Regions from separate parts of the Paraburkholderia sp. 31.1 genome, predicted to be linked through region 2. Evidence: predicted binding sites of a transcription regulator. Region 2 holds the regulator's gene; the other holds the start of a gene.
What was found. Region 2 encodes LexA, which represses DNA repair genes until DNA is damaged. Its sites were predicted from a motif close to ACTGTATNNNNATACAGT; they were not measured.
Positions count from the first base shown of each region.

Region 1: the regulator LexA is predicted to act here: its motif matches at 4,748-4,765, upstream of recA (recombinase RecA).

Region 1 is NZ_VZQN01000001.1:52,997-64,644, reverse strand. It holds gene F6X37_RS00300 (MFS transporter) at 1-79, opposite strand, end outside; tRNA gene F6X37_RS00295 (tRNA-Met) at 225-301, opposite strand; gene F6X37_RS00290 (MFS transporter) at 388-2,046, opposite strand; gene F6X37_RS00285 (sensor histidine kinase) at 2,254-3,813, opposite strand; gene F6X37_RS00280 (response regulator transcription factor) at 3,823-4,611, opposite strand; gene recA (recombinase RecA) at 4,867-5,943, shown strand; gene recX (recombination regulator RecX) at 5,951-6,709, shown strand; gene F6X37_RS00265 (DUF2889 domain-containing protein) at 6,840-7,514, shown strand; gene sucC (ADP-forming succinate--CoA ligase subunit beta) at 7,570-8,739, shown strand; gene sucD (succinate--CoA ligase subunit alpha) at 8,870-9,751, shown strand; gene F6X37_RS00250 (TerC family protein) at 9,917-10,621, shown strand; gene F6X37_RS00245 (pilin) at 10,779-11,402, shown strand; gene F6X37_RS00240 (PglL family O-oligosaccharyltransferase) at 11,566-11,648, shown strand, end outside.
Region 2 is NZ_VZQN01000046.1:9,297-20,944, forward strand. It holds gene F6X37_RS28950 (LysR family transcriptional regulator) at 1-309, shown strand, start outside; gene F6X37_RS28955 (hypothetical protein) at 590-1,012, shown strand; gene F6X37_RS28960 (ABC transporter permease) at 1,106-1,933, opposite strand; gene nodI (nodulation factor ABC transporter ATP-binding protein NodI) at 1,953-2,867, opposite strand; gene F6X37_RS28970 (universal stress protein) at 3,288-3,755, shown strand; gene F6X37_RS28975 (DUF2939 domain-containing protein) at 3,873-4,490, opposite strand; gene F6X37_RS28980 (hypothetical protein) at 4,609-4,953, opposite strand; gene lexA (transcriptional repressor LexA) at 5,056-5,706, opposite strand; gene F6X37_RS28990 (sulfate ABC transporter substrate-binding protein) at 6,018-7,064, shown strand; gene cysT (sulfate ABC transporter permease subunit CysT) at 7,222-8,118, shown strand; gene cysW (sulfate ABC transporter permease subunit CysW) at 8,115-9,122, shown strand; gene F6X37_RS29005 (sulfate/molybdate ABC transporter ATP-binding protein) at 9,123-10,181, shown strand; gene F6X37_RS29010 (CysB family HTH-type transcriptional regulator) at 10,300-11,226, shown strand; gene F6X37_RS29015 (asparaginase) at 11,405-11,648, shown strand, end outside.

The DNA.
Region 1 (11,648 bases), on a different contig from region 2:
ACTCCGCCAGCCGCGACATCGGGAGCGTGTCCGGCGTAAAAGCATCGATTCGAAATTGGATGAGTTCGGTCTTGTCCATGGCGCGGCCTTCGTTCTGATTATAAGGTGAAGATCGCTCGCAAGCCTACTGACCGTTGCGCCACCGCTGTTCGACGCGGTTGACACTTCGTTGACACTCAGAAACGGACAAGGGGTTACGTTTGCACGTAACCCCTTGTTTTATATGGTGGCGAATCAGGGACTCGAACCCCGGACCTGCGGATTATGATTCCGTCGCTCTAACCGACTGAGCTAATTCGCCGAAAGAAGCGAGATTATGCTGGGGCCACCGGAGGCTGTCAACCCCCGGCTCACAACTTTTTCAGATAGCTCCGGCTGTCGGTCCACTCAATCCTTCGCGTAGATATCCGAGTCCTTGGTTTCGCGCACGAACAGCATGCCGATCACGAAGGTGACCACCGCGATGATGATCGGATACCAGAGCCCCGAGTAGATGTTGCCCTTCGCCGCGACGATCGCGAACGCGGTGGCCGGCAGGAAGCCGCCGAACCAGCCATTGCCGACGTGATACGGCAGCGACATCGACGTATAACGGATGCGCGTCGGGAACATCTCGACCAGCATCGCCGCGATCGGCCCGTAGACCATCGTCACGTAGATCACGAGGATCGTCAGGATCACGATGCTCATCGGCCAGTTGATCTGAGCCGGATCAGCCTTCGGCGGGTAGCCGGCGGCCTTCAGCGTCGCGGCGAGCGTCTTCTGGAACGTCTTGGCTTGCTCCTTCGCGTCGCCGGCGCGGCCGTCGAACGTGTTGACGACCGTATCGCCCACGCGGATCTGCGCGATCGTGCCGGCAGGCGCCGCGACGTTGTCGTAGTTCAGGCCGGCTCGCGACAGCGCGCCCTTCGCGATGTCGCATGAGCTCGTGAACTTCGCCGTGCCCACCGGGTTGAACTGGAACGAGCACTCGGCCGGATCGGCGATCACGACGATCGGCGACTTCGCGGTTGCCGCTTCGAGCGCCGGGTTCGTGTAGTGTGTGAGCGCCTTGAACAGCGGGAAGTAGGTGAGTGCGGCAATCAGCAGGCCGGCCATGATGATCGGCTTGCGGCCGATGCGATCCGACAGCGAGCCGAAGAACAGGAAGAACGGCGTGCCGATCAGCAGCGCGAGCGCGATCATGATGTTGGCGCTCGAACCGTCGACCCTCAGCGTCTGCGTGAGGAAGAACAGCGTGTAGAACTGGCCCGTGTACCAGACGACAGCCTGGCCGGCCGTCAGTCCCAGCAGCGCGATAATCACGACCTTCAGGTTCTTCCATTGGCCGAACGCTTCGGAAAGCGGCGCCTTCGAGGTCTTGCCCTCGGCCTTGATGCGCGCGAACACCGGCGACTCATGCAGTTGCAGGCGAATCCACACCGACACCGCGAGCAGCAGGATCGACACGAGGAACGGAATGCGCCAGCCCCAGGCGCCGAAGGCGTCTTCGCCCATGAACGTGCGAATGCCGAGAATCACGAGCAGCGACAGAAACAGACCGAGCGTGGCGGTGGTCTGGATCCATGCGGTGTAGAAGCCGCGGCGGTTCGCCGGCGCGTGTTCGGCCACGTAGGTTGCGGCGCCGCCATACTCGCCGCCGAGCGCGAGACCCTGCAGCAGGCGCATCGCGATGAAGAGCACCGGCGAAGCGATGCCGATCGCCGCGTAGCCCGGCAGGAAGCCGACGAGGAACGTCGACAGGCCCATGATGATGATCGTGATCAGGAACGTGTACTTGCGCCCGACCATGTCGCCGAGCCGCCCGAATACGATCGCGCCGAACGGCCGCACCGCGAAGCCCGCCGCGAAGCTGAGCAGCGTGAAGATGAACGCCGCGGTCGGATTGACGCCGGAGAAGAAGCTCTTGCTGATGAAGGCCGCAAGCGAGCCGGCCAGATAAAAGTCATACCACTCGAAAACCGTACCCAGCGACGATGCGAAGATCACCCGCTTCTCATCGCGCGTCATCGGCACGTGCGAGATTTGCCCGCCAACGGTAGCCATATTGTCGTCTCCAATATTGATATACACGCGGATCGCCGGGACAGGCGTTCCCGTGCAACCGATTATTGGAGTGGAAACTTACGGCGTTCTGACTCGGCGCCTGAACTTGGGGTAGTCCGGTAAGCCGACGAATAGGCGTTCAATTTCCGTTAATGTGCTGGTATGTGCGCGCAACCCACGCTGAAATATCTCAAAAAACGCTGACCGTCAAGCTGCCGATAGAGGCGCGTTAGGGTAAGTCCCGCCCCGTTCGAGCACGTGCAAGCTGACGCGCACCAGTGTGCCGGCGAGCCGCGGCGACTCCTGGTAGACGTTGTCGTCGATGGCGAGCTCGCCGCCGTGCACTGCCGCAATCTCGCGCACGATCGCGAGGCCGAGGCCGCTGCCGTCGCCCTCGCGGCCCAGAATCCGGTAAAAGCGCTCGACCACACGCGAGCGCTCGCTGGCCGGAATGCCGAGCCCGGTGTCCTCGACTTCCAGGTGCACGAGCCGCGCGGGGGCGTCGTGCCGCACGCGCACGGTGATGCGGCCGCCCGCCGGCGTATAGCGGATCGCGTTGTCGATCAGGTTCGACAGCATTTCACGCAGCATCACCGGATTGCCGGCGACTTCGACCGGCTCGTCGGGCGCTTCGTAGCCGATGTCCATCTGCTTCGCGAGCGCGGCCTGCACCCATTCGCGCACCGCGCTGCGCGCGAGTTCGCCCAGTTCGAGCGGCGTGAAGATCTGTCCCGACCGACGGTTTTCCGCGCGCGCCAGCGCGAGCAATTGCGTGACGAGCCGTGCGGCCTGCTCGGAGCTCGTCGCGATCTGTTCGAGCGAGCGACGAACCTCGGCCGACGCGTTCTGGCGCAGCGCGAGCTCGGCCTGGGTGCGCAGGCCGGCCAGCGGCGTTTTCATCTGATGCGCGGCGTCGGCGATGAAGCGCTTCTGTAGCTCCATGTTCTGTTCGAGGCGCGTGAGCAGATCGTTGAACGACGTGACGAGCGGCTCGATTTCCGGCGGCGCGCGGCGCGCTTCGAGCGGCGACAGATCGTCCGGCCGGCGCGCGCGGATATGCGCCTGCAGCGCATGCAGCGGCTCGAGCCCGCGCGACAGCCCGAACCACACGAGCAGGATCGCGAGCGGCAGGATCACGAACTGCGGCAGGATCACGCCCTTGATGATGTCGTTGGCGAGCTGGCTGCGCTTGTCGAGCGTTTCGGCGACCTGCACGAGCACGGCCTGCGCGCCCGGCGTCTGCGGAAACTCGACGGTCGTGTAGGCGACGCGGATGTCGTTGCCGCGCAGCACGTCGTCGCGGAATTCGACGAGGCCCGGTGGCGGGCGGTCTTCCTCGTGCGGCAGCGGCATGTCACGCTCGCCGGCCACGAGCTCGCCGCGCGTGCCGAGCACCTGAAAGAACACGCTGTCGACGTTGTCGGCACGCAGGAAATCGCGCGTCGACTCGGGCAGCGACAGCTCCGCGACGCCGTTGACCGGATGGATCTGGCGCGCGAGCACGTAGGCGTCGGTTTCGAGCGCGCGGTCGAACGGCCCGTTGGCGATCGACTTCGCGACCAGATAGGTGACCGCGAGGCTCATCGGCCACAGCAGCAGCAGCGGCGCGAGCATCCAGTCGAGAATTTCGCCGAACAGCGAGCGCGGACGCGCTTCGGCGGCGGCTTCGGTTTCGTCGGGCGGGGCGAACGGATTGGCGTAGCGCGCGTCGCGCGCCTCGTCGAGGTCCGCAGCGTGCGCCGTGGCGCGATCAGCGCGTGCGGACATCGCTGGCCTCTATTTGTAGTGGTGGCTCGCCGGCATCGCGGTGGACGACGGCGCGGTGGACGATTGTGCCGCTTGTGCCGTCTGAGGCTCGGAGCCGGCCGGGGTGGCGGGCGCGCTCGCATTCGCCGGCGGCGCCGCTTTTTCGAGGCAGTAGCCGAGCCCGCGCACGGTGATGATGCGCACGCCGCTCGGTTCGATCTTCTTGCGCAGCCGGTGCACGTAGACTTCGATCGCGTTGTTGCTGACTTCCTCGCCCCATTCGCATAGATGGTCGACGAGCTGCTCTTTCGAGACCAGCCGGCCGATCCGTTGCAGCAGCACTTCGAGCAGCCCGAGTTCGCGCGCGGACAGATCGATCGCCTGGTCGTTGACGTAGGCGATGCGGCCCACCTGATCGAACGACAGCGAGCCATGCCGCACGACGGTCGGGCCGCCGCCCGCGCCGCGCCGTGTCAGCGCGCGCACGCGCGCTTCGAGTTCGTTCAGCGCGAAGGGCTTGGCCATGTAATCGTCGGCGCCGAGGTCGAGGCCTTTGACGCGTTCGTCGACGCTATCGGCGGCGGTCAGGATCAGCACGGGCAGGTTCGAATTGCGCGCGCGCAGGCGGCGCAGCACCTCGAGCCCGGACATGCGCGGCAGGCCCAGATCGAGGATCAATAGGTCGAACGTCTGCATTGACAACGCGGTATCGGCTTCTACGCCGCTTTTCACGTGATCGACCGCGTAGGCCGATTGGCGGAGTGATCGAACCAGACCATCCGCGAGTATGCTGTCGTCTTCGGCAATCAGAATTCGCATGATGCGCCAGCCTGGCTTTGCCGGCACCGTGGGGGGTGCCCCGGCGCGCAGCGGTCTCCGAACATTATTGTGGGTAGTTGGGGCGATGCGACAGTAAAAGATGCGCGTTCGCATCACAATCGCGCTTGCCAAAACTACTGTTTTTTTATACAGTGTCTGCGTTTCGTGTGATGTCCTGGAGACTCCGCTCAATTCGAGTGGAACCACGGGTGCACATCTGCCTCAGACGCCGTTCATCATAGCAAAGGACGATTCATGGAAGAAAGCAAGAAAGGCTCGGCTGGACTGACTGCTGAAAAGAGCAAGGCTCTCGCCGCCGCGCTCGCGCAGATCGAAAAGCAGTTCGGCAAAGGGTCGGTCATGCGGCTCGGCGCAGGTGAGGCAGTCGAAGACATCCAGGTGGTCTCCACCGGATCGCTCGGCCTCGACATCGCACTGGGCGTCGGCGGTTTGCCGCGCGGCCGCGTGGTCGAAATCTACGGACCGGAATCGTCCGGTAAAACCACGCTGACGCTGCAGGTCGTCGCCGAAATGCAGAAGCTCGGCGGCACCGCGGCGTTCATCGACGCGGAACACGCGCTGGACATTCAATACGCGGGCAAGCTCGGCGTGAACGTCGCCGACCTGCTGGTCTCGCAGCCGGACACCGGCGAACAGGCGCTCGAAATCGCCGACGCGCTGGTGCGCTCGGGCTCGATCGACATGATCGTGATCGACTCGGTCGCGGCGCTGGTGCCGAAGGCGGAAATCGAAGGCGAAATGGGCGACTCGCTGCCGGGTCTGCAGGCGCGTCTGATGTCGCAGGCGCTGCGCAAGCTGACCGGCACGATCAAGCGCACGAACTGCCTCGTGATCTTCATCAATCAGATCCGCATGAAGATCGGCGTGATGTTCGGCAACCCGGAAACCACCACGGGCGGTAATGCGCTGAAGTTCTACGCGTCGGTGCGTCTCGACATTCGCCGCATCGGCTCGATCAAGAAGAACGACGAAGTGATCGGCAACGAAACCCGCGTGAAGGTCGTCAAGAACAAGGTGGCGCCGCCGTTCCGTGAAGCGATTTTCGACATCCTGTACGGCGAGGGCATCTCGCGTCAGGGCGAAATCATCGACCTCGGCGTGCAGGCGAAGATCGTCGACAAGGCCGGCGCATGGTACAGCTACAGCGGCGAGCGGATCGGTCAGGGCAAGGACAACGCGCGTGAATTCCTGCGCGAAAACCCGGACATCGCTCGCGAAATCGAGAACCGTATCCGTGAATCGCTGGGCGTCACTGCGATGGCGAACGCCGTGACCGGCGCGGACGCTGAAGTCGCGGGCGAAGAAGAGTAAGCATCAAGTGATACGCAAAGGCCGGCCGCTGTCCGGTTTCGACTCCGGACGCTATCCGGACGGCCCGCGCGACGCGGCGGACGGATCGCCTGAGTCCGGCGATCCGTTCGAACCGTTCGACGCACATGACCGCGCTGCGGGCCGCGGCCCGCAGCGTACGCGGTCTGCGCCCGCTGCAGCGTCGTCCAGCCGGGATTCCTCCGGACTCGATTCCCCAATCCCCTCCGAGGTCACCTACACCCGCTCGCGTCGCCAACCCGGCGAAGAGAAGCCGGGCCAGTCCGACAAAGACGACAGCAGAAAATCCCAACGCCCCGCCCGTTCGCTGAAAGCGCGCGCGCTCGGCTATCTGTCGCGCCGCGAATATAGCCGCGCCGACCTCGCCCGCAAGCTGAAGCCTTACGTCGAGGAAACCGATTCGCTCGACACGGTGCTCGACGCGCTGCAGGCCGAAAACTGGCTATCCGACTCGCGCTTCGCGGAAAGCCTGATCCATCGGCGCGCATCGCGGCTCGGCGCGAACCGCATTCTCGGCGAACTGAAGCAACACGCGCTCAACCCGGCGCTCGTCGAAGAGGCGAGCGCGCAATTGCGCGAAACCGAACTCGCGCGCGCCCAGGCGGTCTGGCGCAAGAAGTTCGGCCAGTTGCCGCAAACGCCGGCCGAGCGGGCGAAGCAGGCGCGCTTTCTCGCGTCGCGCGGCTTCTCCGGCGCGACGATCGGCAAGATCCTGAAGGGTATCGACGAGATCGGGGACGGCGACTAACACGCCAGTCTCGACGGGTAGGGCAATTACCGCGCCATAATCTGGCGCCAGGCCGTGCGCAATCGGGGCTGTCCCAAATACCCGTTATGCTAAACTCCAGAAGTTTTCCAATCCGGCCTTTCCTTCCCGCATGTCGCTCTCCTCGCCAGTGTCCCGTCAGTTGCGCCATCGTCGCGCAATCAGAGCGGAAGCTTACGAGCGAGCCGATGGCCTGTGGGATGTGGAAGCGTGCCTGACCGACGAAAAGCCACGCGATGTGGCGCTTGCGTCGGGTGTCCGGCCCAATGGTCAGCCGATCCATGAACTCTGGCTTCGCATCACCATCGATCGCAAGCTCAATGTCGTCAACGCCGAGGCGTCGTCCGACTGGGTGCCCTATCCAGGGTTGTGCCAGGCCAGCAATCCCGCCTACCGTGCCCTCATCGGGCTCAATCTGTTCCACAACTTCCGTCGCGATGCTGCCCGTTTGCTGGCCGGCACGGCCGGTTGCACGCATCTCACCGAGCTGTGCGCGATCCTGCCGACCGCCGCGATCCAGGCGTTCGCCGGCGACGTATGGAACACCGATGACGGCACGCCGGGCGCGAACGCGGGTTCGGGAGACGAATCGTCCAACGGCACAGGCGAGCATTCCAACGACAAACCGCCATTCCAGTTGGGACGCTGCCACGCGCTGCGTTTCGACGGCGAAGCGGTGAAACAGTTTTATCCGCGCTGGTATGGTCATGCACCGCGTCCGGCGCAACGCGCGGCCTCGTCGGACGGCGCGGCGGCCCGCGAACGAAGCGGCGACGCGTCGGCCTGAACGGCGGCAACGGAATCGAAGTTCTATCCAACTCTCAGACTGAAGGGAATCACGCATGAAGATTCACGAGTACCAGGGTAAGGAAATCCTGCGGAAATTCGGCGTCGCGGTACCGCGCGGCAAGCCGGTCTTCTCGGTGGATGATGCGGTCAAGGCCGCGGAAGAGCTGGGCGGCCCGGTGTGGGTCGTGAAGGCTCAGATCCACGCGGGTGGCCGTGGCAAGGGCGGCGGCGTCAAGGTCGCCAAGTCGCTGGAACAGGTTCGCGAGTACTCGAACCAGATCCTCGGCATGCAGCTCGTCACGCACCAGACCGGTCCGGAAGGCCAGAAGGTGAACCGCCTGCTGATCGAAGAAGGCGCCGACATCAAGAAGGAACTGTATGTCGGTCTCGTGATCGATCGCGTTTCGCAGAAGATCGTCGTGATGGCGTCGAGCGAAGGCGGCATGGACGTCGAAGAAGTCGCGGAAAAGACGCCTGAGCTGATCCACAAGGTCGCCGTCGATCCGTCGACTGGCCTGAAGGACTCGGAAGCAGACGACCTCGCGAAGAAGATCGGCGTGCCCGACGCTTCGATCCCGCAAGCTCGCGCGATCCTGCAAGGCCTGTACAAGGCATTCTGGGAAACCGACGCATCGCTCGCCGAAATCAACCCGCTGATCCTGACCGGCGACGGCAAGGTCATCGCACTCGACGCGAAGTTCAACTTCGACTCGAATGCGCTGTTCCGTCACCCGGAAATCGTCGCGTACCGCGATCTGGACGAAGAAGATCCGGCTGAAATCGAAGCGTCGAAGTTCGACCTCGCGTACATCTCGCTCGACGGCAACATCGGCTGTCTGGTGAACGGCGCCGGCCTCGCAATGGCAACGATGGACACCATCAAGCTGTTCGGCGGCGAACCGGCGAACTTCCTCGACGTCGGCGGAGGAGCTACGACCGAGAAGGTCACCGAAGCGTTCAAGATCATGCTGAAGAACCCGAACCTGACCGCGATTCTGGTCAACATCTTCGGTGGCATCATGCGCTGCGACGTGATCGCGGAAGGCGTGATCGCGGCGTCGAAGGCCGTGTCGCTGAAGGTGCCGCTCGTGGTCCGCATGAAGGGCACGAACGAAGACCTGGGCAAGAAGATGCTCGCCGAATCCGGCCTGCCGATCATCTCGGCGGACAGCATGGAAGAGGCGGCTCAGAAGGTCGTCGCGGCTGCTTCGGGCAAGGCGTAAGCCAGCTGTCCACGGCGCATTTACCAGCTCATTTGCCAGGTTTACGAGTGGCGGCGCGCAAGCGACACAGGCGTGAAGCATCGCGCCGAGTGGCGCTACCGCGCGACGCCAAACGAACAGAGGTCAATACATGTCGATTCTGATCAACAAAGACACCAAGGTCATCACGCAGGGCATCACCGGCAAGACCGGTCAGTTCCACACGCGTGCTTGCCGTGAATACGCAAACGGCCGCGAAGCGTACGTCGCGGGCGTGAACCCGAAGCGCGCCGGCGAAGATTTCGAAGGCATCCCCATCTACGCGAGCGTCGCTGAAGCCAAGGCTGAGACGGGCGCGACCGTGTCGGTGATTTACGTTCCGCCGGCAGGCGCTGCCGCCGCAATCTGGGAAGCAGTCGAAGCCGACCTGGATCTCGCAATCTGTATCACGGAAGGCATTCCCGTCCGCGACATGATCGAGATCAAGGACCGTATGCGTCGCGAAAACCGCAAGACGCTGCTGCTCGGACCGAACTGCCCGGGCACGATCACGCCGGACGAGCTGAAGATCGGCATCATGCCGGGTCACATCCATCGCAAGGGCCGCATCGGCGTCGTGTCGCGTTCGGGCACGCTGACGTATGAAGCAGTCGGCCAGCTGACCGCGATCGGCCTCGGCCAGTCGTCGGCAGTCGGTATCGGCGGCGACCCCATCAACGGTCTGAAGCACATCGACGTGATGAAGATGTTCAACGACGATCCGGATACGGACGCCGTCATCATGATCGGCGAAATCGGCGGTCCGGACGAGGCGAACGCCGCGCACTGGATCAAGGACAACATGAAGAAGCCGGTGGTTGGCTTCATCGCTGGCGTCACGGCGCCTCCGGGCAAGCGCATGGGCCACGCCGGCGCGCTGATCTCGGGCGGTGCGGACACCGCCGAAGCGAAGCTGGAAATCATGGACGCGTGCGGTATCAAGGTCACGAAGAACCCGTCGGAAATGGCGCGTCTTCTGAAGGCGATGCTGTAAATCGAATTCGCGTGCCGTTGGCGCGCGATTTTGATACGCTTACGAACTCCTTTCGTGAGCTGGCGGTCCCAAAAAGCGGGGGAGTGCAGACTCCCCCGTTTTTTTTCGTCCGCGCTTGCGCCGCGGTTCTGCCCGCGCGGTCGATTTTTTCTTATGCTTTTTTCCATGCTCGAATTCTTCACGACCCTCCATTGGGGCTCGGTCTTTCAGATCATCGTCATCGACGTTCTGCTCGGCGGCGACAACGCGGTCGTGATCGCGCTCGCCTGCCGCAATCTGCCGCAGTCGCAGCGCATGCGTGGGATCGTGTGGGGGACCGCCGGCGCGATCGCGCTGCGCGTCGTGCTGATCGCGTTCGCGGTCGTGCTGCTCGACGTGCCGTTCCTGAAGTTCGCGGGTGGCTTGCTGCTGCTGTGGATCGGCGTGCGCCTGCTCGCGCCGGCGCACGACGCTCACGACAACGTGAAGCCGGCCGACAAGCTGATCTCGGCGGTGAAGACGATCATCATCGCGGATGCGGTGATGAGCGTCGACAACGTGATCGCGATCGCGGGCGTGGCCGAAGCCGCGGAGCACGAGCACCGGTTGGCTTTGGTGATCTTTGGCCTCGTCGTGAGCATTCCGCTGATCGTGTGGGGCAGCCAGCTGATTCTGAAGCTGCTCGATCGCTTTCCGGGCATCGTACTGTTCGGCGCGGGCCTGCTCGGCTGGATCGCGGGTGGTCTGATGGTCAACGACCCGGCCGGCGACCGCTGGCCGATCCTCGACACGCCAGTCGCCGAATACGGGATGAGCATCGCGGGCGCGCTGTTCGTCGTGATCGTCGGTTATCTGTTGAAGCGCCGTAACGCGAAACGTGCGGCGGTGTGAGCATGGTGCTGACGGTGCATCGCTGCCTGATTCGTGATGCCGTCCGAATGCAAGCCTGGCCATCCGGCTGACTGTGACGCGCGAGCTTCGCTCGCTACGATTGAAACGCCTGTTCCCGATCCACGGGCCAGGCGTTTCTCGTATCAGGAGTCTGCCGATGATCGTTACCCTGCCATATTCCCCTTACTCTCAATCGACGCAATCCCCGCGTAGGTCGCGCCGCGCACGCTGGCGCGCGAGCTGGTTCGCGCGCATCTGCCGCCGCTGCGGCGTCGGCTTCACGCTGATCGAGTTGATGATCGTGCTCGCGATCGTCGGCGTGATCGCGGCCTACGCGATTCCCGCGTATCAGGACTATCTGGCGCGCAGCCGGGTCGGCGAGGGCTTGTCGCTCGCGGCGTCGGCGCGGCTCGCGGTGGCCGAAAACGCCGCGAGCGGCAACGCGTTCAGCGGCGGTTATGCGTCGCCGCCCGCCACGCGCAACGTCGAGTCCATCCAGATCGACGACGACACTGGTCAGATCACGATCACGTACTCGACGCGTGTCGCGCAGGCCGGCGCAAACACCATGACGCTGGTGCCGTCGGTCCCGGACAACGTCGATGCGCCGAGCGCGCGAGTCGCGTTGAGCAAGGACGCGGTGCAGACCGGTGCGCTGACGTGGGAATGCTTTGCGAGCGGCAAGAGCGCGTCGTCGTTGCCGGCGCCCGGTTCGGGGCCGATGCCAAGCGAGGCGCCGACGCTCGCCGCGAATCTGGCGCCGCCCGAATGCCGTTCATAAGGGGCAAAATGAGTGAGTGAACGAGACAGCAGCCGAGCGCTGACTGGATGAGTCGAAGCCACAACGTAAAGGGCTGATTTTCAGCCTATTTCGGCCGGACCGGCGCACAGTGCAACGAAATTTTTGTATAGTGCGCCGGTTGCTGACGCCCACTGTTGATTCGATGCCCACCCCTTTCGCGCGCTACCTGTCTCTCGTACTGCTGGCTCTTGCGTTGATCCTGCCCTACGCGGTTGCCAACCATAC
Region 2 (11,648 bases):
AACAGCGGCGCGAGTTATCGCTACGCGCAGCGGTCCGGAGCGATCATGTTCACGGGGCTGCTGTCGGTGCGCGACCGCTATGCCGACGACGGCTTCGTCGTGATTCCGCTCACCGACCCGCAGATGCGCCAGCGCAGCATCCAGGTGCAGACGATGGCGGGGCGCGAGTTGCCCCCGTCGGTGCGCACGTTTCGCGACCATCTGATCGCGCGGATCGCGGATGCGAAGCCGGTCGGGGCGCAGGCGTCGAAGCTCGCCGGTGGGGGACGCGGTAAACGTACGCCGCGGCGCCCGCGAGCCGATGCATGAAATGCGACACTTGCCACGCACTAAGCGGCAAATGTTCTCCCGGAATCCGAATCACGACCTAAACTGTGGTGGACGGCAAGGACGGCCCTGAGAAAACGACCCTGATGGTGCGCGCCACGATCAGGGGAAACGCGGAACAATGACAGTCGAACCGCGGACCTGCCGCCCAGCCCGTGATGCTGCGATGCACACAAGCGGCAATAGATGGACCCAAATAGAAACGCGGCGCGTCGTCCCGATGGCGCGTTGCCCACGACAGAGCGATAGGACCAACACAGCCATGGCGCAACAGAAAACCAATCCAAAACTCGAGCAGGCTCTCACGCGCGGTGATCTCGCGATCCGTCAGGCGAACTCGGCGCGAGCGACCGCCTTGTTGCGTGCGCTCGCCAAGATGATCGTCGATGCGTCGGCGACCATCGGCGTGGAAGCCTTCACGCTGATTCACGACGGCGACAAGATCTACGATCCCGCCGATGGTCTATGGCCACAGGCGCTGCTGATTTCGCTCGACGGTCCGGTCGAGGACGCCGATCCCGACGAATTGCGCACGGTGCGGCTGATCGCGGATGATCCGGTCACCGTGTTCCGGGTGGAATGGCAGCGCGCCGATGGCAAGATCGGGCGTCACGAGGGCGGCCCGTTCGCGACGGTCGCGTTCATCTCCGACGTCGACATTCCGTGGACCGATGACGAGGACTGAGCGCGCGCAACGATAGCAAACACGCCGTGCGACGGCCGACGCGGCGTCGTCTTGCGGCGGGTGCAGGCGCAACGCGCCGCCCGCGCGTTCGGCTTACTTCATCATGCGACGCCGAAACAGGATCGCCGACACGATGAAGCCGCCGACTGCATAAGCGGCCAGCACGCTCACATGGAGCGCCGCGTGCTCCATCGGCCGACCGAGCATCGCCGGGCGCATCAGATCGACCGCATTGGCGAGCGGCAGCGCGGCAGTCACCGCTTGCGCGGCGCCGGGCAGTTGCGAGATCGGAAAGAACACGCCGGAGAGCAGCAGCATCGGCGTGAGCACGAGCGTCTGATAGAACATGAAAAAGTCGTATGACGGCGCGAGCGCCGTCACGATCATCGCGAGGCTCGCGAACGCGAGACCGGCCAGCACGATGACCGGCAGCGCGAGCAGCATCGACGGAAAACTCGCATAGCCGAGCGCGCCCGCCACCAGCATGATCGCCACACCCGACAACACCGATTTGCTGGCGGCCCACACCACCTCGCCGAGCACGATATCGCCGAGCGTGAGCGGCGTATGCATGATCGCTTCCCACGTGCGCTGCACGTGCATGCGCGAAAAGCCCGAATACATCGACTCGAAGCTCGCCGACATCATCACGCTCGACGCCACCGTGCCCGCCGCGAGGAACGAGATATACGACACGCCGTCGACGTGCCCGACCATCAGCCCGAGCCCGAGGCCTAGACCGAACAGATAGATCATCGGATCGGCGAAGTTGCCGAACATCGACGCGATCGCGAGCTTTTTCCACACCAGGTAATTGCGGCGCCACACCGCGATCCAGTTCGTGGCATTGGCGGGGAAGGCACCGAACGGTTCTTGCGCCGATGGCGTGCCGTCGTGGGTTTCGTAAGTACGTGCGTCCATCAAGTGTCTCGCTATGGGTTCAGTCCTGCATTTCGCGACCGGTGAGCCGCAGAAACACATCCTCGAGATTCGCCGGCCGATGCAGATAGCGCAAATCGGCGCGCTGCTTGAGGCGCATATGCACGGGCTGCGCGTCGTTCACGTAACAGAACAGCGTCTCGCCGCTGATCTCGGTGCGCTCGGCGAGCGGCGCGAGTTCGTCGCGCAACGCAAACGGATCGGGGCCGTAGATCTCGATCACGTCGCAGCCGATTTCGGACTCGATCAACTCGCGCGGCGCGCCTTCGGCGATCTTGCGGCCTTCCTCGATCACGCACAGTCGATGACAGAGCCGTTCGGCTTCTTCCATGAAGTGCGTGGTCAGCAGGATGGTCTTGCCGCGCGCGAGCAGCGAGCGCAGCCGCTCCCAGATCAGATGGCGCGCTTGCGGATCGAGACCGGTGGTCGGCTCGTCCATGATCAGCACGTCGGGATCGTTGATCAGCGCACGCGCGAGCGTGAGGCGCCGCTTCATGCCGCCCGACAGTTCGCTCACGCGCGCGTCCGCCTTGTTCTCGAGGCGAGCGAATTCGAGCAGACCCGGCACCGCCGCGCGACACTGCGCGGCGCTCATACCGAAGTAGCGACCGAATACGAGCAGATTTTCGCGCACCGTGAAATCGGGATCGAGGTTGTCGAACTGCGGCACCACGCCGACGCGCGAGCGCGCGAGGCGCGCGCGGCCCGGGATCGGCTCGTCGCACAGCCGGATCGCGCCGGCGTCGGGCGCCGCAATGCCGAGCAGCATGCGCAATGTCGTGGTCTTACCGGCGCCGTTGGGGCCGAGCAGCCCGAAGCATTCGCCGGTGTTCACATGAAACGACAATCCGTCGACGACCGTTTTTTCGCCGTAGCTTTTCCTGACCTGATGGAATTCGATGGGGGCGGTGGGCATGGCTCGAGCAAGGTTCCGGAAAAAGACACAACGTATGCGCACGACACACAACATACCTGCGATGCACGCATTGCGCACGCGAAGCCGCTTACTCCAGGTATCGGATCGCTGATGCGAGCGGGTGTCCGGGAACGCGTCATGCGTGGGGTGCGATGCGCTCGTCGGTGTCGATTGGCGCCGCTGATTGGCGGTGCACGACTGGCACGTCAACAGGCCCGCAGTGTGTCGACGCAGCGTTCGCAAACGAAGTTTTGCAGTGCGGCATACGTGTGCAAACGCTGCGTCGGGTCGCCCAACGCTTGTGCAGACTGGATCGGCATGCACCGAGTATGCACTTAGCGTTTTCCATCCCTTGCAAGCCGAATTGCGGCGCACCATGATTGATTCAGACCGCGCTTTCCGCGCGAATGGAGAAAACAGATGGCGAGCTACCAGAAAATCCTGTTGTGCTACGACGGCTCGCGCGAAGGCCGGAAAGCCCTGCGTTGCGGTGCCGATCTGGCGTTGGAACTGAAGGCGGAAACGCATCTGCTGTCGGTCGTCGACATGCGTTCGAGCATCGCGCAGAGCGCGGGCCTGTTGACGGACGTCGCCTGCAGCAGCTTCGAAAAAACGGCCCGCGAGATTCTGCAGGAGGGCGTGAACTGGCTGACCGAGCGAGGCGTGAGCGCGCAAGGGCATTTCGCATTCGGTCATCCGATCGACGAGATCGCCAATCTTGCCAACGAGTTGCAGGTCGACCTCGTGGTGGTGGGTCATCGCTGCCGGACTGGTTTGTCGCGGTGGTGGATGGGGGCGGGCAACACGCCACTGCTCGACCGCGTGTCGTGCAGCATTCTGGTGGCGTGCTCGTCCGCGCAGGAGCAGCAGCAGGCGGCTGCGGCGTAATAGGCTAGTGAGGGACGCGAAGCCGCGCGCCCCGTCATCTAGCCCAGATGTGAATAGACCCTGTCGCGTGGCCGGCCCCGATGGCCAGCCACGCATCCCATCCGGCCAGGCTTCATCTCACTCGTTCAGATTGATCGCCGCGAGCTTCCACGTGACCAGACCTTCGCGACGAAAGATTGCCGAATAATTCGCGTTACCTTCGCCACGCCGGTACGTGATGACAAACTCGTTGAGACTGCGATAGCCGGCCGTGCTTTGACGCCCGGGCGGCGGTGCGCTTGCCTGCGTGGTGGTGTCGCCCGCGGCTGGTGCGGCCGGCGCTTCGCCGCCCGCGGCTGGCGGCGCGGACGGTTGCTCGCCCGGCGTGCCACGCGGCGGCATGCCGTTCAGCAGCGCCGCGACGCCGTCGGGTGTCGCATAGGCATCGACGAGCGGGCCGATCAGCGTCACGCCGATCACCGCGCCGATCGTGGCCATCTTGTTGCCGGCATCCGCCTCGAGCCGGCGTGTCAGCATGGCGCCCACCTGTTGCTTCAGGCTATCGCGTAGCGCGGGAAAGTCCACGTACTGATTGACGGTTTGCACGTCGCGCGCATCGGCGGCGCGTTTGAGATTGTTCACCGCGAGATACGGTGACGCATAAATAAAGCCCAGCGCGGCAATCACGATCACCACGATCAGCGTGATCAGCAGCGGCCGGGTGGCGCTGCCCTGTGTGCGTTTCCGAATTGGCATCGAATGGGACTCCACGTCAGTGATGATCAACGTCGAGCACGGCGAGGTCGGAACGATCCCATCCCACGCGAATCTCTGAACATCCGAAGTGCTTGTTGCATGCGTACTCAGGATTCGCTCAGGCTTCGAACACCGCGCCGTGCACGTTGGCTTCGTCGGCTATGCAGCGATCGATCATACGGCATACGGCGTCGACCGTGCCGACCATGATCAGTCGCGACGGTCCATGATAGACCCGCACCGGCGCGCGACGCGCGGGCTCGGCGATGTTCAGCGCCGAATTCAGCGACACGCGCGCGAACGCCGGCAACGACGACGGCAGACCGGAAGCTTCGGCAGCCGCGTCGAACAGCGACGGCGTGCGCGCAGCGGGCGCCTCGATTAGCGCGCAGGGCGTGAGCTTGCGCAGATGGCGCAGACGGCCGAACTGGCGAAAGGGCAACAGGCGGGCAAGGCGTTCCATGAGTCTCTCCAGGCGATTCGGCGTAGATGCGGGCGTAGATGCAGGCGTAAATGCGGCTTGGGTCGGACAAACCGGCGCAAGCGTTCTGGCGACAGCGAAAGATCAGAACTCGCTGGGGCGGATCAGCCCGACCGCGATCCCTTCGAGCGCGAAATCGGCGCTGCCGGTTTCCACGAAGATGTTGTCGTAATCGGGGTTTTCGGCGATCAGTTCAATGCCGTTCGGCCGGCGCTTCAGACGCTTGACCGTCACGTCGTCGCCAAGCCGCGCAATGATGATCTGGCCGTCCTTCGCTTCGGTGCGCTTTTGCACCGCGAGCAGGTCGCCGTCGAGAATGCCCGCGTCGCGCATCGACAGGCCGCGCACCTTCAGCAGGTAGTCGGGCTTGCTCGAGAACAGCGCCGGGTCACACGCGTAGTGCTGCGAGATATGTTCCTGCGCGAGGATCGGGCTACCCGCCGCGACCCGGCCGATCAGCGGCAACGACAACTGCATCAGGCCCGCATGCGGCAGGGTGAACTGATACGGCGCGTCCTCCTGCCCGGACAGCAGGCGGATGCCGCGCGACGCGCCGGCCGCGAGTTCGATCACGCCCTTGCGCGCCAGCGCGCGCAGATGCTCTTCCGCGGAATTGGCCGAGCTGAACCCGAGTTCGGCGGCAATTTCCGCGCGAGTGGGCGGAAAGCCGGTGCGTTCGATCGCGCGGCGGATCAGATCGAAAACCTGCTGCTGTCGTGCGGTGAGTTTTGTCATGGCCACTGTATGTATGAACAGGTGACTGTATTTTTATACAGTATTCGGCGCATTTCAAGCTTTACTTTAAGTTCGGCGCAAGGGCCACGCTGGGGCGTCGTTTATCGGCGACATGACGGCGTTGTCGGCGTCCCAACCGCCGGCGCATCTGTCGTTACCACTTTTGAGTATTAAAAAATGAAGAAACATTATTTTTAATAATGAAAGCGCTTCGATAGACTGGCCTCCGGTTGGCGCTCATGTGCACGTGACCGCGACGCAGAACAACACCAGACGCTCATCAGCGGACCATCACGCGGAGAAAAATTGAAATGAACCATCGGCATATGGGGCTTGCGGCTCGAACCGGAAAACTGATCGCGGCGCTCGCCGTCGGCGCGGCGGGTGCGTTCGGCATGTTGGGCGCAAGCGGCGTCGCGCACGCCGACACCACGCTGTTAAACGTGTCCTACGATCCGACGCGCGAGCTGTATCAGGACATCAATCAGGCATTCGGCAAGGAATGGAAGGCCAGGACCGGCGAAGCCGTCACCTTCAGGCAGTCGCACGGCGGCTCGGGCGCGCAGGCTCGCTCGGTGCTCGACGGACTGCAGGCCGACGTCGTGACGCTTGCGCTCGCCTATGACATCGACGCGCTCGCGAACAAGGGGCTCGTCGACAGGAACTGGCAAAAGCGTCTGCCGGACAACGCATCGCCGTACACGTCGACGATCGTGTTTCTGGTGCGCAAGGGCAACCCGAAGCACATCAAGGATTGGGACGATCTGGTGAAACCGGGCGTGTCGATCGTGACGCCGAATCCGAAGACCTCGGGCGGCGCGCGCTGGAACTACCTGGCCGCGTGGGCGTACGCCGAGCATCAACCGGGCGGCAACAACCAGAAGGCCAGGGAGTTCGTCGGCAAGCTGTACAGGAACGCCGGCGTGCTCGATTCGGGCGCGCGCGGCGCGACCACGAGCTTCGTGCAGCGCGGTATCGGCGACGTGCTGATCGCGTGGGAAAACGAGGCGTTCCTCGCGCTGAAGGAGTTTGGTCCGGACAAGTTCGAGATCGTGGTGCCGTCGGTGAGCATTCTGGCCGAGCCGCCGGTCGCGGTGGTCGACAAGGTCGTCGACAAACACGGCACGCGCAAGCTGGCCGAGGCATATCTGAACTTCCTGTATAGCGAGCAAGGTCAGGAGATCGCCGCGCGCAATTTCTATCGTCCGCGTTCCAGCAAGGTGCCCGCCGATCTGACCGCGAAGTTTCCGAAGCTGAAGCTGTACACGATCGACGATTCGTTCGGCGGTTGGACCAACGCGCAGAAGACCCATTTCGCGGACGGCGGCGTGTTCGATTCGATTTATCAGCCGCAGTAAGAACCACCGCCTGAATCACAGCCAGGGGAAAAAGGCGCGCCCAATGGGCGCGCTCGGCTAACCGGGGTCCGGTGGCCAGCAGTGCGGCAGTACCGCAGTACGGCAGCACGGCAAAACGAACAACCGCGCGAGCATCAACCATGAACGAGTATCCAGCATGACCACGTTGACCTTCCGCAAGCCGAGCGCATTGCCCGGTTTTGGCCTGACACTCGGCATCACGGTGGCTTATCTGAGCGTCGTAGTGCTGATTCCATTGGCGGCGACCTTTCTGAAAACCGCGACGCTCGACTGGGATCAGTTCGTGCGCGCGGTCACGTCGCCGCGTGTGCTCGCGTCGTATCGGCTGACGTTTTTCTCGGCGCTAGGCGGCGCGCTGATCAACGCGGTGTTCGGCTTTCTCGTCGCGTGGGTGCTGGTGCGCTACACGTTTCCGTTCAAGCGTATCGTCGATGCGGTCGTCGATCTGCCGTTCGCGTTGCCCACCTCGGTGGCGGGCATTTCGCTCGCGGCCGTGTATGCGGGCAACGGCTGGATCGGCCAGTTCCTCGCGCCGCTCGGCATCAAGATCGCGTTCACGCCGGCGGGCGTGCTGGTCGCGCTGACGTTCATCGGCCTGCCGTTCGTCGTGCGCACCGTGCAACCGGTGCTCGAGGAGTTCGAGCGCGAGCAGGAGGAGGCGGCCGCGTGTCTCGGCGCGTCGCGCTGGCTCACGTTTCGCCGCGTCGCGCTGCCGGCCGTGTTGCCGGCGCTGCTGACCGGCTTCGCGCTCGCCTTTGCGCGCGCGCTCGGCGAATACGGCTCGGTAATCTTCATCGCCGGCAATGTGCCGATGAAGTCGGAGATCACGTCGCTCCTGATCATCACGAAGCTCGAGCAATACGACTATGCGGGCGCGACGGCGCTCGCGGTCGTGATGCTGGTCGTGTCGTTCCTGATGCTGCTGTCGATCAACACGCTGCAGTGGTATCTGCAGCGGCGCACGAGCCGCGGCAAGACGGGATCGGCGCCAGTGGTCACGAGCGTCGCCGCTATCGGTGGGGGTGTGCAATGAGCCGCGTTCCGACCCACCCGGCGAGCGTGGCGCGTCGCCCCGATCCGGTCAGCGAGCCGGCGCTCGTGCGCCGGCTGCTGATCGGCCTCGCACTGCTGTTTCTCGCGCTGTTTCTGGCCGTGCCGCTCGCCGCGGTGTTCTACCAGGCGCTGAACAAGGGGCTGCGTTTTTACTTCGAAGCGCTCGCCGATCCGGATGCGCTGTCGGCGATCAAACTGACGCTGCTCACCGCGGCGATCGCGGTGCCGCTGAACCTCGTGTTCGGCCTTGCGGCGTCGTGGTGTATCGCGAAGTTCGAATTCCGCGGCAAGGCGCTGCTGACCACGTTGATCGATCTGCCGTTTTCGGTGTCGCCGGTGATCTCCGGCCTGATCTACGTGCTGATGTTCGGCGCGCAGGGCTGGTTCGGCCCGTGGCTCGAAGATCACAACGTGCAGATCATCTTCGCGGTGCCGGGCATCGTGCTCGCGACGATCTTCGTCACGTTCCCGTTCGTCGCGCGCGAGCTGATTCCGCTGATGCAGGCGCAGGGCAACGACGAGGAAGAAGCCGCGCACGTGCTCGGCGCATCGGGCTGGCAGACGTTCCGTCGCGTCACGCTGCCGAACGTCAAGTGGGGTCTGCTGTACGGCGTGATTCTGTGCAATGCGCGCGCAATGGGCGAGTTCGGCGCGGTGTCGGTCGTGTCGGGCCATATTCGCGGGCAGACCGACACGATGCCGCTGCACGTCGAAATCCTCTACAACGAGTACAACTTCTCGGCCGCGTTCGCCGTGGCCTCGCTGCTCGCGCTGCTGGCGCTGGTCACGCTGGGACTCAAGTTGCTGGCCGAGCGTCATATGTCGGCGGAACTGTCGGCGGCGCGCGAAGTGCCTGCGTACGCGGGGCCCGTGTCGCCGTCCGGCGCTTCGCAGGCCAATAGCGCGCAGTCCGCTTCGCATTCGTTTTTCGTCAACGCCACGCCTGCGTCGCAGCGACATCCGCTCAAGCAAGGAGAGCTGTAAATGGGTATCACCGTTCGTAACCTGCAAAAGCGCTTCGGCGATTTCGTCGCGCTCGACAACGTGTCGCTCGACTTTCCGCCGGGCGAACTCGTCGCGCTGCTCGGGCCGTCCGGTTGCGGCAAGACGACGTTGCTGCGTGTGATCGCCGGCCTCGAATACGCGGACGGCGGCCGGGTCGAGCTGCAAGGCCAGGATGTCGCGGCGGTCGGCGCGCGTGAGCGCGAGGTGGGTTTCGTGTTCCAGCACTACGCGCTGTTCCGGCATATGACGGTGTTCGAAAACGTCGCGTTCGGGCTGCGCGTGAAGCCGCGCAAGGAACGTCCGTCCGAGAAGGTGATTCGCGAGAAGGTGCATGAGTTGCTGAAGCTCGTGCAGCTCGACTGGCTCGCGCAGCGCTATCCGTCGGAGCTGTCCGGCGGCCAGCGCCAGCGCATCGCGCTCGCCCGTGCGTTGGCCGTGGAGCCGAAGGTGCTGTTGCTCGACGAGCCGTTCGGCGCGCTCGACGCGAAGGTGCGCAAGGAACTGCGCAGCTGGTTGCGTCGCCTGCACGACGATCTGCATATTTCGACGATCTTCGTCACGCACGATCAGGAAGAAGCGCTCGAAGTGGCGGACCGCATCGTCGTGCTCAATCGCGGGCATGTCGAGCAGGTCGGCAGCCCACAGGAGGTGTACGACCATCCGCAGACGCCGTTCGTCTACGAGTTTCTCGGCGCGGCGAACCGCCTGCACGGCAGCGTCGATGCGCAAGGCTTCGTCGTCGATGGCGCGGCGCTGCCGGTCGCTATCGCGGCGGGTTTTAGGGGCCCGGCGTTCGCCTATGTGCGGCCGCACGATCTGCAGTTGTATCCGCAGGCGGCGGGGCATCGCGAGGGCATCGTCGTCGACGTGCGGCGCGTGGTGACGCTCGGCGGTTCGGTGCGCGTCGAGCTCGCCGGTCGTGAGGGCAATCTGCTCGAAGCCGAACTCGATCGCGAAACGTGGCGTGATCTGCAACTCGCGATCGGCGATGGCGTCACCGCGGTGCCACGCGCGCTGCGGGTGTTTCCGGCGCAGTGAGGTGGCGGCGCCGCTGTGCGGCGCTGATGACAAGAGAGAACGTATCGGCCGTACCGCGTGGATCGCCTGGCATGTGCGGCTCCAATAACTCAACTCTGGCGGAACCGGAGACACAACGATGAATTTCCAGCAATTGCGCTTCGTGCGCGAAGCCGTGCGGCAGAACATGAACCTGACCGAAGTGGCGAACGTGCTCTACACGTCGCAGTCGGGCGTATCGAAGCAGATCAAGGATCTCGAGGACGAACTCGGGGTCGACATCTTCATCCGCCGCGGCAAGCGTCTGACCGGGCTCACCGAACCGGGCAAGGCCGTGCATCAGTTGATCGAGCGGATGCTGCTCGATGCGGAGAATCTGCGCCGCGTCGCGCGTCAGTACGCGGATCAGGACAGCGGCCACCTCGTCGTCGCGACCACCCACACGCAGGCACGCTACGCATTGCCGAAGGTGATTCGGCAGTTCACGTCGGTGTTCCCGAAAGTGCATCTGGCGCTGCGCCAGGGCAGCCCGCAGCAGATCGCGCAAATGATCATCAACGGCGAGGCGGATATCGGCATCTCGACCGAGGCGCTCGACCGTTTTCCCGACATCGTCACGTTCCCGTGCTATTCGTGGCATCACGTCGTGGTGGTGCCGAAGGATCATCCGCTCGTCGGCCGAGCGAATCTGACGCTCGACGAGATCGCCGAATTCCCGATCGTCACCTACGACCAGGACTTCACCGGCCGCTCGCATATCGATCAGGCGTTCGCGAAAGCGGGTGCGTTGCCCGACGTCGTGCTGACCGCGATCGACGCCGACGTGATCAAGACCTACGTCGAACTCGGCATGGGCATCGGCGTGGTCGCGGCAATGGCCTACGACCCGAAGCGCGACAGCGAACTCGTCGCGCTCGACACGCAGCATCTGTTCGAGGCGAGCACGACGCGTGTCGGCTTGCGCAAGGGGGCGTTCCTGCGCGCGTACGCCTATCGGTTGATCGAGATGTTCGCGCCGCAGTTGAGCGAGGCGGACATCGCGGCGCAGTTGCGCGAGGCGGCTTAGGGCTGCGAGCAGCTTAGGGTGGGACTTGCACCCGTCGTCGATACTTGTGGTGATGAGTGCAATTGGGCACCGCATGAGATTTAAGCCCGCTCGCGCGTTGCGCACGCTCGCGCAAGCCGAACCCGCGTCCGGTCTTCCACGCATGGCGACGCGAAGCGCATCGCTTACAATCGCCGCCATGAATACCTCGACTTCTCCCCCTCTCCCGATTCCCCCCGGCCATAGCACCGCGCCGACGCTGCCGCGCATCGCGGTGCTCGCGACCGGCGGCACGATCGCCGGCGCGGCCCCGGATGCGGCCAATACATCGGGCTATCAGGCGGGCGTCGTCGGCGTCGATCAACTGCTCGCGGCGGTGCCGGCGCTGTCCGCGGTCGCGCGAATCGCGCCCGAGCAGATCGCCAGCGTCGACAGCAAGGACA